2 regions of the Pseudarthrobacter sp. NPDC055928 genome follow, and region 1 is predicted to be linked to the other one. Evidence: predicted binding sites of a transcription regulator. Region 1 holds the regulator's gene; the other holds the start of a gene.
The links. Region 1 encodes Rex, which represses fermentation and respiration genes when NADH is low (regulators of the CRP and FNR family bind a similar motif). Its sites were predicted from a motif close to CTTGTGAANNNNTTCACAAG; they were not measured.
Positions count from the first base shown of each region.

Region 2: the regulator Rex is predicted to act here: its motif matches at 4,083-4,102, upstream of ACFC25_RS15695 (glyceraldehyde-3-phosphate dehydrogenase).

Region 1 is NZ_JBHJZH010000001.1:508,417-515,314, forward strand. It holds gene ACFC25_RS02445 (cytochrome c biogenesis protein ResB) at 1-403, opposite strand, end outside; gene ACFC25_RS02450 (cytochrome c biogenesis protein CcdA) at 403-1,158, opposite strand; gene ACFC25_RS02455 (TlpA disulfide reductase family protein) at 1,174-1,752, opposite strand; gene ACFC25_RS02460 (histidine phosphatase family protein) at 1,833-2,513, opposite strand; gene ACFC25_RS02465 (YceI family protein) at 2,716-3,264, shown strand; gene ACFC25_RS02470 (hypothetical protein) at 3,482-4,159, shown strand; gene ACFC25_RS02475 (hypothetical protein) at 4,391-5,206, shown strand; gene ACFC25_RS02480 (redox-sensing transcriptional repressor Rex) at 5,293-6,012, opposite strand; gene ACFC25_RS02485 (glutaredoxin family protein) at 6,101-6,355, opposite strand; gene ACFC25_RS02490 (HAD-IB family hydrolase) at 6,445-6,898, shown strand, end outside.
Region 2 is NZ_JBHJZH010000012.1:151,857-158,754, forward strand. It holds gene orn (oligoribonuclease) at 1-276, shown strand, start outside; tRNA gene ACFC25_RS15675 (tRNA-His) at 407-479, shown strand; gene def (peptide deformylase) at 612-1,184, shown strand; gene ACFC25_RS15685 (HNH endonuclease family protein) at 1,200-1,997, opposite strand; gene ACFC25_RS15690 (hypothetical protein) at 2,112-2,315, opposite strand; gene ACFC25_RS15695 (glyceraldehyde-3-phosphate dehydrogenase) at 2,386-3,864, opposite strand; RNA gene rnpB (RNase P RNA component class A) at 4,121-4,512, opposite strand; gene ACFC25_RS15705 (peroxide stress protein YaaA) at 4,569-5,330, shown strand; gene ACFC25_RS15710 (C4-type zinc ribbon domain-containing protein) at 5,327-6,082, opposite strand; gene ACFC25_RS15715 (Nif3-like dinuclear metal center hexameric protein) at 6,204-6,898, opposite strand, start outside.

The sequences.
Region 1 (6,898 bases):
GCTGGGAGCGCATGGCTTTGTAATGGGCGATGGCGCGTGGGACGACACAGCCGATCAGCGAGATGAACAGCAGGATGTAGATGGCTGAGAACCAGGCCGAGGAGTAGACATCGTAAAGCTGCAGGGTGTCCAGCAGCTTGCCGTAATCCGGGTTGTCCTTGATGTACTGCGTCACAATGGACGGGTTGGCGGGACGCTGCGGGAACAGCGAACCGGGCACCGCTGCCACCGCGAGCAGCAGGAGCAGGAACAGCGCCGTCTTCATGCTGGTCAGCTGCGTCCACGCCCAGCGCAGCATCCCCACGGGCCCGAGGACAGGCAGGGCTGCCTCGGCCTTGGCGGCGGCCACGGGGGCCGGGGACTGGGCCGGAGACAACTTGTTTGCTTTCACGCGCTCGCTCATCAGATCGGCAACTTCACATCGGTTTGGAACCAGTACTGGAGTTCGGTGACCCAGGTGCCCCAGACACCGCTGGCCATCAGCAGCCCCAGGACAATCAGGATTCCGCCGCCAGTGCGCTGGATGGCCAGCCGGTGCTTGCGGAAGAAGGACATCACGCCCATGCCGCGGCGAACCGCCAGGGCAATCAACAGGAACGGGATGCCCAGGCCCAGGCTGTACACAAAGGCCAGGAGGGCACCCTTGGCGGCGGAAGAACCGCCCGACAGACTCAGGAGCTGGACGGCGGAGTAGGTGGGCCCGATGCACGGGGCCCAACCCAGCCCGAACGTGATCCCCAGCAAGGGCGCACCCCACAGGCCGGCCGGCGGCTTGGCATGGATTTTCGCATCACGCTGCAGCCAACCGAAACCGCCCATGAACACCACGCCCATGATGATCACCAGGACGCCCAGGAGCTGGGTGATCCACGCGTTTTGCGAGCCCGTGATCAGCGTGCCCAGCTGGCCAAAGGCACCGCCCAAAAGCACAAAAATCAGGGAGAACCCGAGAACGAAGAGCCCGATGCCCGCCAGCATCCGGCCGCGCTTCTGCTTTTGCAGGTCCACGCCGCTCAGTCCGGTGACGTAGCCCAGGTACCCCGGCACCAGGGGCAGGACGCAGGGCGAGAGGAAGGAGACCAGGCCGGCCAGCAGCGCCACGGGGATGGCAAGCAGGAGCGAGCCGTTCAGGATGGCTTCGGCGAAGGGGCTGTTCACGGTCCGGAGCCGCCGCTACTCTGCCACAGCAGCGGTAATGAGGGCTTTGAGGGTGCCCTTCTGGATTTCGCCCAGCACGCGCGAGGCCACCCGGCCCTGCTTGTCGAGGACCAGAGTGGTGGGGACTGCGCCGGGCGGGACCAGCCCGGAGACGGCCAGGAGAACGCCGCCGTTCTTGTCGTCGAAGCTGGGGTAGGTCAGGTTGAATGTTTTGTCGAAGGCCTCGGCGGTGGCTTTTTCATCACGGAGGTTGACGCCGAGGAACTGCACGCCCTGCTCCTTGAACTCCTGGTGCAGCTCCTCCAGGATGGGTGCCTCCACGCGGCAGGGTGCGCAGGCTGCAAACCAGAAGTTCAGGACCGTCACCTTGCCCTGGAAGTCGGCGGGGGTTACCGCGGTGCCTGTGAAGAGCGTGCCGTTGATGGCGACGGCGGCCTTGCGGTCGGCTGCGGCGAACTCGGTGACCGAACCGTCCCCGGCAACATAGTTCTTGTTGTCGCCTGCTTTGGCCTGCTTGGCCAAGGCATCCTCCTGCGCGCACGCCGACAGGCCCAGGGTCAGGGCGGTCAGGGCCGCGCCACCCGCGGCAAGCACAGCGCGGCGGGACGTTGCCAGGCCGGAGGCGGTCTGGCCGGAGGTGGCGCGGGTGTCCTGGGAACGGAAGGGTGCCACGGTCAGGCCCCCGGGGTGCTGGCGGCACCGGGAAGAAGTGCGGCAGCGGGCTCACTGTACACAACGCGCAGGAGGGAGCCGTCGTCGTCGAACACCAGGGAGGTGATGGACGTCAGCGTGCACTCGCGCTTGCGCGGATCATGCCACAGGGGACGTCCCTCGGCGCTGAGGCGGGTGGCCCAGATGGGCAGCTGGTGGCTGACCATGATGGCCTCGGGCCCATCGGATCCGTAGTCGTCACCGGCCAGCTCAATGGCGCGGAGCCTGGCATCCTGGACCGCAGCCCGGACACGGGCCGCCTGCGCCTTGTAGGGCTCTCCCCAGGACGGCCTGAGCGGGTTGACCAAATGCGGCCAGTGCTTGGGCTTGCGGAGCTCGGCCTTGGTGACCTTCATGCCCTCGAAGTAGTTCTCGGCCTCAATGATGCGCTCGTCCGTGTGGATTTCAAGGTGCAGTGCTTCGGCCGTGGGCACTGCTGTCTCCTGGGCCCTGGTCAGCGGAGACGCCGCGAGATAGACAATCCGTGCGCCAAGGGCCGCACGCTCGCTGAAGTGCGCGGCGAGCGTCTGTGCCATTTCCCGTCCCAGCTCTGAGAGGTGGAATTCGGGCAGCCTGCCGTACAGAACGCCGTCGGGATTATGGACCTCGCCGTGGCGGAGCAGATGGACAGTGGCTTGGGGCATGTTTACCAGTTTCTCAAAGATGGCGTGCTATCCGAAATCTTCTACATCCAGTAGAACTGAAGATTCTCAAAAAATGTTCCGGAAGTGGGAACAAAAGATGCAAATGCATGTTTATACTGGATGCAGCAGTTAGTTGAGACTTCAACAAATGAAGCGTCAACCATTCCCAGTACTACCCGACACACTCCCAAGGAGAAACACCATGTCACTTCCCGCAGACGTCACCACCGGCACCTGGACCCTGGACAACTCACACAGCGAAATCGGCTTCACTGTCCGGCACGCAGGAATCAGCAAGGTCCGCGGCCAGTTCAAGGATGCCGCAGCAACCTTGGACCTGGCTGAGAACGTGGCGGACTCCAAGATCAGCGCCACCATCAAGACGGCCAGCTTCGACTCCGGCGATGTGAACCGCGACGGCCACGTCCGCGGCGAGGACTTCTTCGACGTGGAGAACTTCCCGGAAATCTCCTTCGTTTCCAACGGCCTGGTGGCCAAGGGCAACACCTACGAGCTGACCGGCGACCTGACCATCAAGGGCGTCACCCGCCCGGTGGCCCTGGAAACCGAGTTCAACGGCGTGGCCGTGGACCCGTTCGGTAACACCCGCGCCGGCGTCTCCGCCGAGACCACCATCAGCCGCAAGGACTTCGGCCTGACCTGGAACGCCGTGCTGGAAGCCGGCGGCGTGCTGGTCAGCGACAAGGTTGCCATCAACCTGGAGCTCGCGTTCATCGCGCCCGCTGCCTAATTTTGCCTGCTGCCGCCCGGCCGCCGGATCCACTGAGTGGTCCAGCTGCCGGGCGGTGGCGTTTAAACCGGCATACCGGAGTGCCGCGGCTGTGAGGGATGCCCTGTGTCCGGCGTTCGTGCCCGTAGGTCTATCCTGTGGAAAACCCCTGCCGTTCCCTGCGATTTCGCCGCAAATCTCCTAGATAACAGGGAACCTGCGGTCTACAGTGAGAGCCATGACCAACCCTAGTGAAGTACCGCAGCCTGAGCAGCCGGGCGCCCAGCCGCCTGCCAGCAACGTTCCTCCCGCCGGTTACCAGCCGCCGCAGGGTTACCAGCCACCACCACAGGGATACCAGGCCCCGGGCCAGGCCTACCAGCAGCCCGCTCAACCCGGCCAGCCCCACAGCCAGCCGGGCCAGCAGGGTGGCTTCCACTTCGAGATGCCGACTGACGGCCCCCGAAACTTCAACGATGTGCTGCCCACGGGCGGGTTCTCCGGCATGTTCAACGTCACAGGGCTGCCCACCGAACTCAAGGTGTCCTACTGGATCTGGCTCATCGGCGGCATTTTGGGCGTGTTGGGCGGCCTCCTGGGACTCTTCGGGGCGCTGGCACTGTTCACGGTTGCCCCCGCGGCGGCCATGTTGGTCCTCCTCCTGGTCCTGGTGGCACTGGCCATCGGTGTCGCCCAAATTATCCTCGCGCTGAAGATGAAGGAAGGCCGGGAGTGGGCCCGGCTGGCCCTCACCATCGTGGCCGGTGTCTCGCTGGTCCTCGCCATCATTGGCGGCAGCGTGGGCGATGGGATCGGCAACAACTGGCTCGGCTTCCTGATCAGCGCCGGGGCAACCGTTCTGATGTGGCTGCCCAACTCGCAGGCATGGTTCACCGCAGTCAAGGGCCGCGCCTGACCTGCCGGTTGAGTTGTTTACCGAAGGCCGCAGCCGGCGTACCCGCCAGGCTGCGGCTTTCCCAGCGCTTCGCGCTCTCACCGACTAAGGCGGAATGAAGCCGGAATACCTCTCCGGAATGACCCGCTACGGAGCCGCCCGGGGGTACGGTGGAAGTAAGCCTTGCTGGGGGTAGGGCCAGTGCACCGATCCCGGCAGCCGATCCGCACTTCGACCTGCAAAGGACCGCTCATGAGTACTCCCCCAGTCCAGCCTCCCAACGAGCCCGAATCCGGCGGCCAGCCCCCCACTCCGCGCTACGGCGAGAACGCACCGCAGTTTGGCCAGCCCACGCCCCCTGCCCCGCAGTACGGGCAAAACGCGCCGCAGTACGGACAGAACGCTCCGCAGTACGGCCAAAACACCCCACAGTATGGCGAAACTGGCACACCGGCACCCCAGTACGGCCAGAACCCGCCGGCGTATGGTCAGAACCCGCCGCAGGCCCCGGCCTACGGCCAGCAGCCATTTGGCCAGCAGTACGGACAGTCTCCCTACGCACAGTACCCGTCCGAACAGCCGGCGGCTACGAGCAGCAACGGAGTCCCCCAGCTGGTCAACATTTCCTTCTGGCTCCTGATCGCCTCGGGCGTTATTTACGTCATTAGCATGCTGATCGGCGTTGGCCAGCTGGATGACCCGCTGATGCGAAGCACCTTCGAAGATGCCATGCAAAGTGGCGGCGCCGGCGGCGAGATCCCCTACGAGGACATCAAGGGCGTTATTGCCGGCACACTGGTGGTCTTCGCCATCATCGGAGCAGCGCTCTACGCATTGGTGGCTATCTTCATCCGCAAGGGCAAGAACTGGGCCCGGATCCTCGGAACCGTATTCGCGGCACTGTCCATCTTTGGGCTCTTCCAGGTGCCGAACATCGGAACACTGGGAACGCTGATGGGCATCGCAGCCATCGTCCTGCTGTACCTGCCGGCAGCGGCTCCGTACTTCCGCAAGCAGCAGCCGTTCGCCAACCCCTACGGCCAGCCGGGAAACCCCTACGGCCGCTAGCCTTACGGTCAACCGGAAGACATGCCGGCGCTGACCAACAATAGAAACCACACCCAGCGGGCGTGGATCCCGGAGCCGCAGGATTGCTAGGCGGTCTGGCCCGGGGTCTGCGCCCGCTGCGCGTGGTAGGCCAGGATCTGGAGTTCGGTGGCCATGTCCACCTTGCGGAGGTTTACGGTGTCGGGCACCTGGAGCATCACGGGCGCAAAGCTCAGGATGCTATGGACGCCGGCGGCGACGACGCGGTCACACACGTCCTGCGCCACTGCGGCGGGCAAAGCCAGAACCACCATGTTGGCGCCCGTCCGCTGCAGCACGGTTTCGAGGTCTGCAACGTCGCTGACCCGCAGCCAGCCCACCTCATTGCCCACCACCATCTGGTCGGCATCAAAGATGGCTACGACGTCGAAGCCCCGGGACTCAAAGCCGCCGTACCTGGCGAGCGCCTTGCCCAGGTTACCGGCGCCGACGATAGCCACTTTCCAGTCGTGGGTCAGCCCGAGGGCTGCAGCGATGTGGCGGCTGAGGTACTGGACTTCGTAGCCGACGCCCCGCGTGCCATAGGAGCCCACATGCGAGAGGTCCTTGCGCAACGTGGCGGAACTTACGCCGGACAATTCCGCCAGCGACTCCGAGGATACGCGCTCCACGCCTTCGGCCAGCAAGGTATTAAGCGCCCGAAGGTACAGGGTCAGCCTGGCCACGGCCGCCGGCGGAATCTGCTTGGCAGCGGTTTTGTCGTCCTGTACGCCCGGCGCAACCGACTCGCCTTGGACAGACTGGGGAGATGAATCCAGTGAAGTCACTATCCCCTCCCTTGCGTCGCGTTGTGACTCCACTCTAGAGCCCTGCGCTTGCTGCCAACAAAGCCTGAACCATGGCCCGGAACCAGCCCTACTCCGCCATGGCGCGCCGCAGGACGCGCTCCAGCCGGGCTTCGTCGATCTTCCAGAAATCACGCTGGATGCCGTCCACCAGCACTACGGGGATTTCCTCGGCATAGCGGTCACGCAACTCGGGCAGTTGGTCCACGGGCTGTTCCGCCCACTCAAGCCCCAAGGAGGCTGTTACCCGCCCGACGGCGTCGCGCGCGTCCGCGCACAGGTGACAGTCGGCTTTGGTGATCAGGACAACCTGCGGTTTTGGCATGGTTTAACCGTATCCCCCTTTAGTGGCGGACAGCGCGGCGCACGGCCACGCGGCAGGAGGGGCCGCACGCATTGACTAGACTCGGGGACATGCCCGAGGAGAAGTACGTCGCAGTTCTCACACAGCCGGCTGCGGTACCGCAGACCGGCGAGGCGGCGTTCTTCGACGTCGATAACACCCTCATGAAGGGCGCCAGCCTTTTTCACGTGGCACGCAAGATGCACCAGCGCGGAGCGTTCACCTTGGTCCAGGCCGCCGGATTCGCGTGGAAGCAGTTCAAGTTTGTGACGCGCGGCGAGAACATGGATGACGTCCATGCGGTCCGCGACTCCGCCCTCAACCTCGCCGCTGGAATCACTGTTGAGGACGTGAAGGCTCTCGGCGAAGAAGTCTATGACGAGATGATCGCCTCCAGGATCTGGCCGGGAGCGAAAGCCCTGGCCCAACAGCACCTGCGGGTTGGCCGGCGGGTTTGGCTGGTCACGGCCACCCCCATCGAGGTGGCAACGGTCATCGCCACGCGACTCGGGCTGACCGGTGCGC
Region 2 (6,898 bases), on a different contig from region 1:
CACCTGCACTACCGCGTGATCGATGTCAGCACCATCAAGGAACTCTCACGCCGGTGGTTTGCGCGAGCCTATTTCCAATCCCCCGCCAAAAAGGGCGGTCACCGCGCCCTCGGTGACATCAAGGACTCCATCGACGAACTCCGTTACTACCGGGAAGCCGTATTTGTCCCGGCGCCAGGCCCGGACAGCGCAACGGCCCAGGCCATCTCCAAACGGATCGCCGCCGGCGCGGAGACCACCGCCGCTGATGCAGACCCAGCGGCCCCAAGGACGTAATCTGCACCACGTTTGCTTCGAATTTTGGCCAAAAACGGGAAAAGTGGCAAAAGCACACGCGAACAGCAGGTAAGCTATTTGAGTTGCCTTTCCAGAGAGCCGGTCGCCCGGTAGACCTGCAAGGCACATGGTGGGCTTAGCTCAGTTGGCAGAGCGCCTGGTTGTGGTCCAGGAGGTCGCGGGTTCAACCCCCGTAGCTCACCCGCACAGGATGGTTCTAGCAGCCGTTCGAGAAGGAGGCCGCACCGGATATCCGGTGCGGCCTCCTTTGTTTTGCATCCTTGTTTAACGCACAACGGCCGGCATCGCGCCGCATCCCGAAGGACCCGTCTGACATGACAGTTATGCCAATCACCATTTGGGGGGAACCGGTCCTGCACCGCCGGGCTTCCGAGGTGGAAGTGTTCGACGACGAACTCAGGACCCTGATTGCGGACATGTTCGAAACCAACGACGCCGCAAACGGCGTCGGACTCGCGGCGCCGCAGGTCGGGGTCGGCAAGCGGATATTTGTCTACAAATACGCCAACGATGACGGCGCGCCTCCCGCAGGAGTATTGGTCAACCCTGTCCTGACCCTGTCCAAAATTTCCGGCGCCCTTCCCGATCCCGATGAGGAAGAGGAGGGCTGCCTGTCTTTTCCGGGCGGACAGTACCCGTTGAAGCGTGCCGAGTGGGCCAGGGTGCGCGGCTTCGACGGCTATGGGCAGCCAGTTGAATTTGAGGCCACAGGGTGGTTCGCGCGGGTAATCCAGCACGAGTATGACCACCTGGATGGAAAACTCTACGTCAACCGGCTGATCGACCGCTATGCACGCAAGGCGATGAAGCAGGCCAAGAAGAGCGGTTGGGGCGTTCCGGGCCTAACCTGGATGCCCGGCGTCGACCCGGATCCTTTCGGCCACTAGTCCACGAGTCGGACGTCAGCCCGCAGTAACAGTCAGCTGCTGGGGGCAGCTGTCCAGGACCCTCTTCATGGCGTCCTTCTCCGGCTGCGTCACCCAAAGCCCATAGGCGGCCTTCACCGAGATCTGCCTAGCGACATAATGGCAGCGGAAGGCCTTGTTCTTGGGCAACCAGGTGGCGGCGTCACCAGCACTCTTCTGCTGGTTGGCGGGCCCGTCCGCGGCGATAAGGTTCAGGGGGTCGTTGGCCAGGCTCTGGCGCTGCTGCGGACTCAGGCGCTGCGCGCCCTTTTGCCAGGCGTCGCCCAGGGCCACCACATGATCGATCTGGACCGCCTTGCTGCTCTCCGAGCCTCGCCGGAAGTCCACGGGAAGTCCTGTGTAAGGCTCGTGGAAATGGCCGGCCGCCACTCGGCATGTGGAGCCTTCGGTGAACACCACGCCCGTGAGGTCACGGCGAAGGACGTCGTTGCGGGTGTCGCAGCCATTCCGGTCCAGGTCCTGCCACGCCTGCCCGAAGGCTTCGCGCTCATAGTTGTCGTTAGGTGCACGTCCCTTGACCGGCAGCCCGTCGAGGGCTTCACGGGCGCTACCCCGCGGCACAGCATGCACCGGAACCACCGGTTTCATAAAGCCCGGATCGAAAACCGGCGCCTCCGTAGGTCCTGCAATGGCCGGTTCCGCCGCCGCGAACTGGCCGGCAGTGAAGAACCACGCCACCGACGCTGCAGCGGATACTCCCAGGAGAATGACCAGGGCCCATGCCTGCCGCGAGCGGCGGCGTGCCCGTCGGTAAGCAGACCAGCTGACGGTCACGGGCAGCCTGCCCTTCCGGAAACGTAGTGCACCAGAAGAGCCTAGGACACTCCTCGGACAACGTGGCCGATATCCACAGTGTTGGGGAGGAGTGGGAAGCCGGGAAAGAGCTTCTTATTGTTCCCGGGTCACCCTCCGGAGATCTTCGGCGGCAACCTGGAGCAGCTCTTCGAGTTGGCGCACGCGATCTTCGCTGACATCTCCGGCCTTGTAACCCGCCTGGGCCTCCTCCAGGAGGCGGATGGCCCGTTTGTGGTTGGCCTTGGCTACATCCAGGGCGTGTTCGAGCGTGGTCTCGTGGAGAGTTTCGTTATTCATGCCACCAGTGTGGTCCCGTTTCCCGGCTGATTCCAGAGAACCAGCCGGGAAATTGCCTCAGAGGAGGGAATCAGACGGCGATGGCCGCCAGTGCCGCGGCAGGTTCCTTGGCGGGAAACGACGGCGGGTTGACCCCTGCCATCTCTTCCATGACTCGGACCACCTGGCAGGAGTAGCCGAATTCGTTGTCGTACCAGACGTAGAGGATGACGTTCTTGTCGTTGGAGATCGTGGCCAGGCCGTCCACGATGCCCGCACGGCGGGAACCGACGAAGTCGGTGGACACAACCTCGGGGGAATCGATGTAGTCGATCTGCTTGCGCAGGTCCGAATGCAGGGACATCTGGCGCAGGTAGTTGTTCACCTCGTCCTTGGTGGTGCCGTTTTCAAGGCTCAGGTTCAGGATGGCGAGGGAGACATCGGGGGTGGGGACGCGGATGGAGCTGCCGGAAAGCTTGCCCTGAAGTTCGGGCAGCGCCTTCGCCACAGCAGTGGCCGCACCGGTTTCGGTGATGACCATGTTCAGCGCGGCGGAGCGGCCGCGGCGGTCGCCCTTGTGGAAGTTGTCGATCAGGTTCTGGTCGTTAGTGAAGGAGTGGACGGTTTCCACGTGGCCGTGGATCACGCCGAACTTGTCGTTGATGGCCTTCAGGACCGGGGTGATGGCGTTGGTGGTGCAGGACGCCGCGGAGACGATTTGGTCAGTATCCTCGATGCTGCCGTGGTTAATGCCGTGCACGATGTTCTTGAGCGCGCCCTTGCCCGGCGCGGTGAGGAGAACACGCGAAGCACCCTTGCTCTGAAGGTGCTGTGACAGGCCTTCGGCGTCGCGCCAGCGTCCCGTGTTGTCCACCACCAAGGCGTCGTGGATGCCGTAGGACGTGTAATCGATCGTCGCGGGGTTGTCCGAGTAGATGACCTGGACCTGGACACCGTTCGCGGTGATGGTGTTGGCTTCCTCGTCCACGCGGATGGTGCCTTCAAAGGAACCATGGACCGAATCGCGGCGCAGCAGGCTGGCGCGCTTGGAGAGATCCTTGTCCGATCCACGGCGCACCACTATGGCGCGCAGGCGAAGACCGTGGCCGCCACCAGCCTTTTCGATCAGGAGGCGGGCCAGGAGCCGGCCAATCCGGCCGAAGCCATAGAGCACAACGTCAGTGCTGGTGCGGTCGTCGGCGCCGCGTTTGCCCACTACCTCGGCCAGTTCGGCGCGGAGGAACTCTTCCAGTGTGGCGCCGTCGCCCTCGGCCTTGAACTTCTGGTTCAGGCGGGCAATGTCGATCGCGGCCGCGCCCAGTTCCAGGCCGGCGAGGGTGTTCAGCAGCGGGGCTGTTTCTTCCAGAAGCAGCTCATCCTTGCTCATACGGCGGGCGAACCGGTGCGCCTTCAGGATGTTCATGGTGGACTTGTTAATCAGGCTGCGGCCGTGGATGGAAGTCACCACGTTGTTTTCACGGTACAGCCGGCCGATCACCGGAATCATGGCCTCGGCGAGGGCCTCCCGGCCCATCCACGTATCAAGACAAGAATCTGACGTCTGGCTCACAGAACTACCTTCCTTGGGTCAACCACATACGTCCTCGTACGCGGAGGGCGGCCGCCGGAGGTGTTCCGGGGCGCAAGCGTCGGCGGGGATTCGGTCCACCCCGGACACCTTGGAGAAGCGCGAAGAAAAACCACCGGCTGCGAACGCAGACCCGGTGGCAGAACTTCTACGTTCGCTCTCTATTCTAGGCGGGAGGGGCGCCCTGGACTGCCCCGTCCGGCGTGAAGTCACTCACATGACTTGAGCTGACGTTGTGTGGATGGGTTGACCGATACGCCGGGTTCTGTGCTCCCGTGCCGTTACCAGCGCGGGAGTAGCGGCCATCCATCTACGGACGCCGTTGCCGACGCCCTCCAGCGGCCTACCCGGACACTCGGGCGGGCAGCCCTCAAACGTGTCCTGTCTGGCCTTGCTCCGGGTGGGGTTTACCTAGCCTTCCCGGTCACCCGGGAAGCTGGTGGTCTCTTACACCACCGTTTCACCCTTACCTGTTTCGTGCCGCTTTCAAACCGGCGCGACACAGGCGGTCTGTTCTCTGTGGCACTGGCCTGCGGGTTACCCCGAGTGGGCGTTACCCACCACCCTGCCCTGTGGAGCCCGGACGTTCCTCGAGCCACTTGCGTGACGCGCGGCCGCCTGGTCAACCCATCCGGCACCCAGTCTACCGGGCAAGGGGGCGCCCAAGTCGCCGGTAAGATCGTACGGTGCTGATTCTGCTTCCCCCCTCCGAAGGCAAGACTCCCGCAGCCCGGGGAACCGCCGTCGACTGGCCTTCCCTCAGCTTCCCGGCACTGAACACCTACCGGGCCAAAGTCCTGGATGCCCTGGGAACGGTGAGTGCACACGAGGACGCCCTCGCGCTGCTGGGCGTCGGGGCATCGCTGCGGGACGACGTCGAACGGAACACCCGGCTGCACGCCGAACCGGCGGCGCCTGCCCACCAGATCTACTCGGGGGTTTTGTACGACGCCCTGGGCTACAAAACGCTGACGCCCGCGCAGCGCCGGAAGGCCGACGAGGCGGTGCTGGTGGTATCCGCGCTGTGGGGTGCCATCCGCTTTGCCGACCGGGTGCCCGCCTACCGGCTGTCGATGGGGACTGCACTGCCCGACGTCGGCCGCCTCGCCTCGTTCTGGAAGCCGCAACTGTCGGAGGCCCTCACGGAGGCCGCGGCAGGCCAGCTGCTGGTGGACTGCCGTTCAAGCACGTACGCCGCGGCGTGGGCACCCCCGCCGGCGCAGACCGTCGCCGTCAACGTTTTCACTGAAGTGGATGGCGTGCGCAAGGTGGTGAGCCACTTTGCGAAGCACACGCGCGGGGAACTGGCCCGGCACTTGCTGGTCCGCCGCGGCAACGCCCCGCAGACCCCGGCACAGCTCCTGAAGGCGGCGCGCGAAAAGTGGGACGCGGAGCTGGTTGACGGTGCAGCCCGTAAGCCGCACGCGTTGAACATCATCCTGGGTTAGTTGGTCGGGCTGGCCGTGTTCCACTCGGCGGAGCGCACCAGGATGGCACCGGAGTCCGGGCAAAAGACGATGTCGTCCTCGGCGGCGGCTTTGATTTCGGCGAGGTCGCCGGGGCTGAGCTTCATTCCGGAAGCCTCGGACGTTCCATGGAACAACCGTGCGGCGCCCACTCCTCGCTTGGCCAGCGTTTTTTCGTAAACGGCCAACATCCCGGCGTCCAGTCCTGCGGCGAACTCAGCGCGTTGGCGTTTGACCTCCGCTGCCTCGGCATCCACTTCAGCCAGGGCTTTGTCCAGCTCCGCGCGGATGCCGCCGAATGAGCCCTGGATGTTGTCCACGATCAGCTGCTGGGCCGCCTGCCTGGCGCGGAGCGAATCCAGTCGCTCCATGACTTCGAGCTCTATGTCCTCGAGGTCTGAGCGGCGCCTGTTCAGCGACGCGATGTCCTTCTGCAGGGCCACGAGGTCCTTGGAAAGCCCCGTTCCGCTGTTGAGCCGGGCCTCGTCGCGTTCAATGCGGGTGGTGACCTGTTCGACGTCGGACTCTGCCCGCTTCAGCTCAGCCTCGGCGTCGTGCACGGCCATCTTGGCGGCACCCAGCTCACCGTTGGCGACCGACAGCGCCGACTGGAGATCCGTAATCCGGGGGTCGGTGTCCAGGGCACGGCGCCGGTTGGCGAGCGACTTCAGCTTGGCGTCCAGTCCCTGCAATTCGAGCAACTTCAACTGTTCCGCCGGTGCTGCCTTAGCCACTGTTACCTCCGCTTGATCCCACCGGCCGGAGCCGGGCACCGAACCGGCGCTCTATAGACTCTAGCGCGTGGCCTGCTCCCCTGCCTCGCTTCGCTCGCCCGGGCCCCTTCGCACTCCAGGCTTAGCCCGGAGTCAGTATGAAGTCCCATGGATCACTGTTGGTGGTGCTCACCTGGATCTCCACATCGTGGCCCTGGTCGGCGAGCACGTTACCCAGCGCAGACGCTGCGGCCGGCAACCACAGCCACTCACTGGCGAAGTGCGAGACGTCAATAAGGTAGGGCCGGCCATTCACGGCGTCTTCGCGGGCCTCGGATGCCGGATGGTGCCTAAGGTCAGCGGTGACGAAGACGTCCGCATTGCTGGCGCGCACCTCGTTGAACAGCGAATCGCCGGCCCCGCCGCACACCGCGATGCGGCGCACCAGGCCATCCTTGTCACCTGAGACCCGCACTCCCCCGGCCACGGACGGAAGGATTCCAAAAACCCGTGCGGCGAAGTCTCCGAGGCTCATTACCTCCGCCAGGTGACCCACGCGCCCGATGCCCTCCTCGGGAAGGCCGTTGCTGGCGAGGGTCAGGGGCAATACGTCCTCCAGTCCCAGTGCGTCTGCCAGGACATCAGAAACGCCGCCGACGGCGGAATCACCGTTGGTATGGACGGTCAGCAGTGCGGTTCCAGACTCGATCAGCCGGTGGATTGCCTTGCCTTTGGCCGTGGTGGCGGCCACCGAGGTGACGCCTTTCAAAAGCAGCGGATGGTGGGTGATGAGCAGCTCGGCTCCCCATTCCACGGCTTCCTCGATGACTTCCAGCG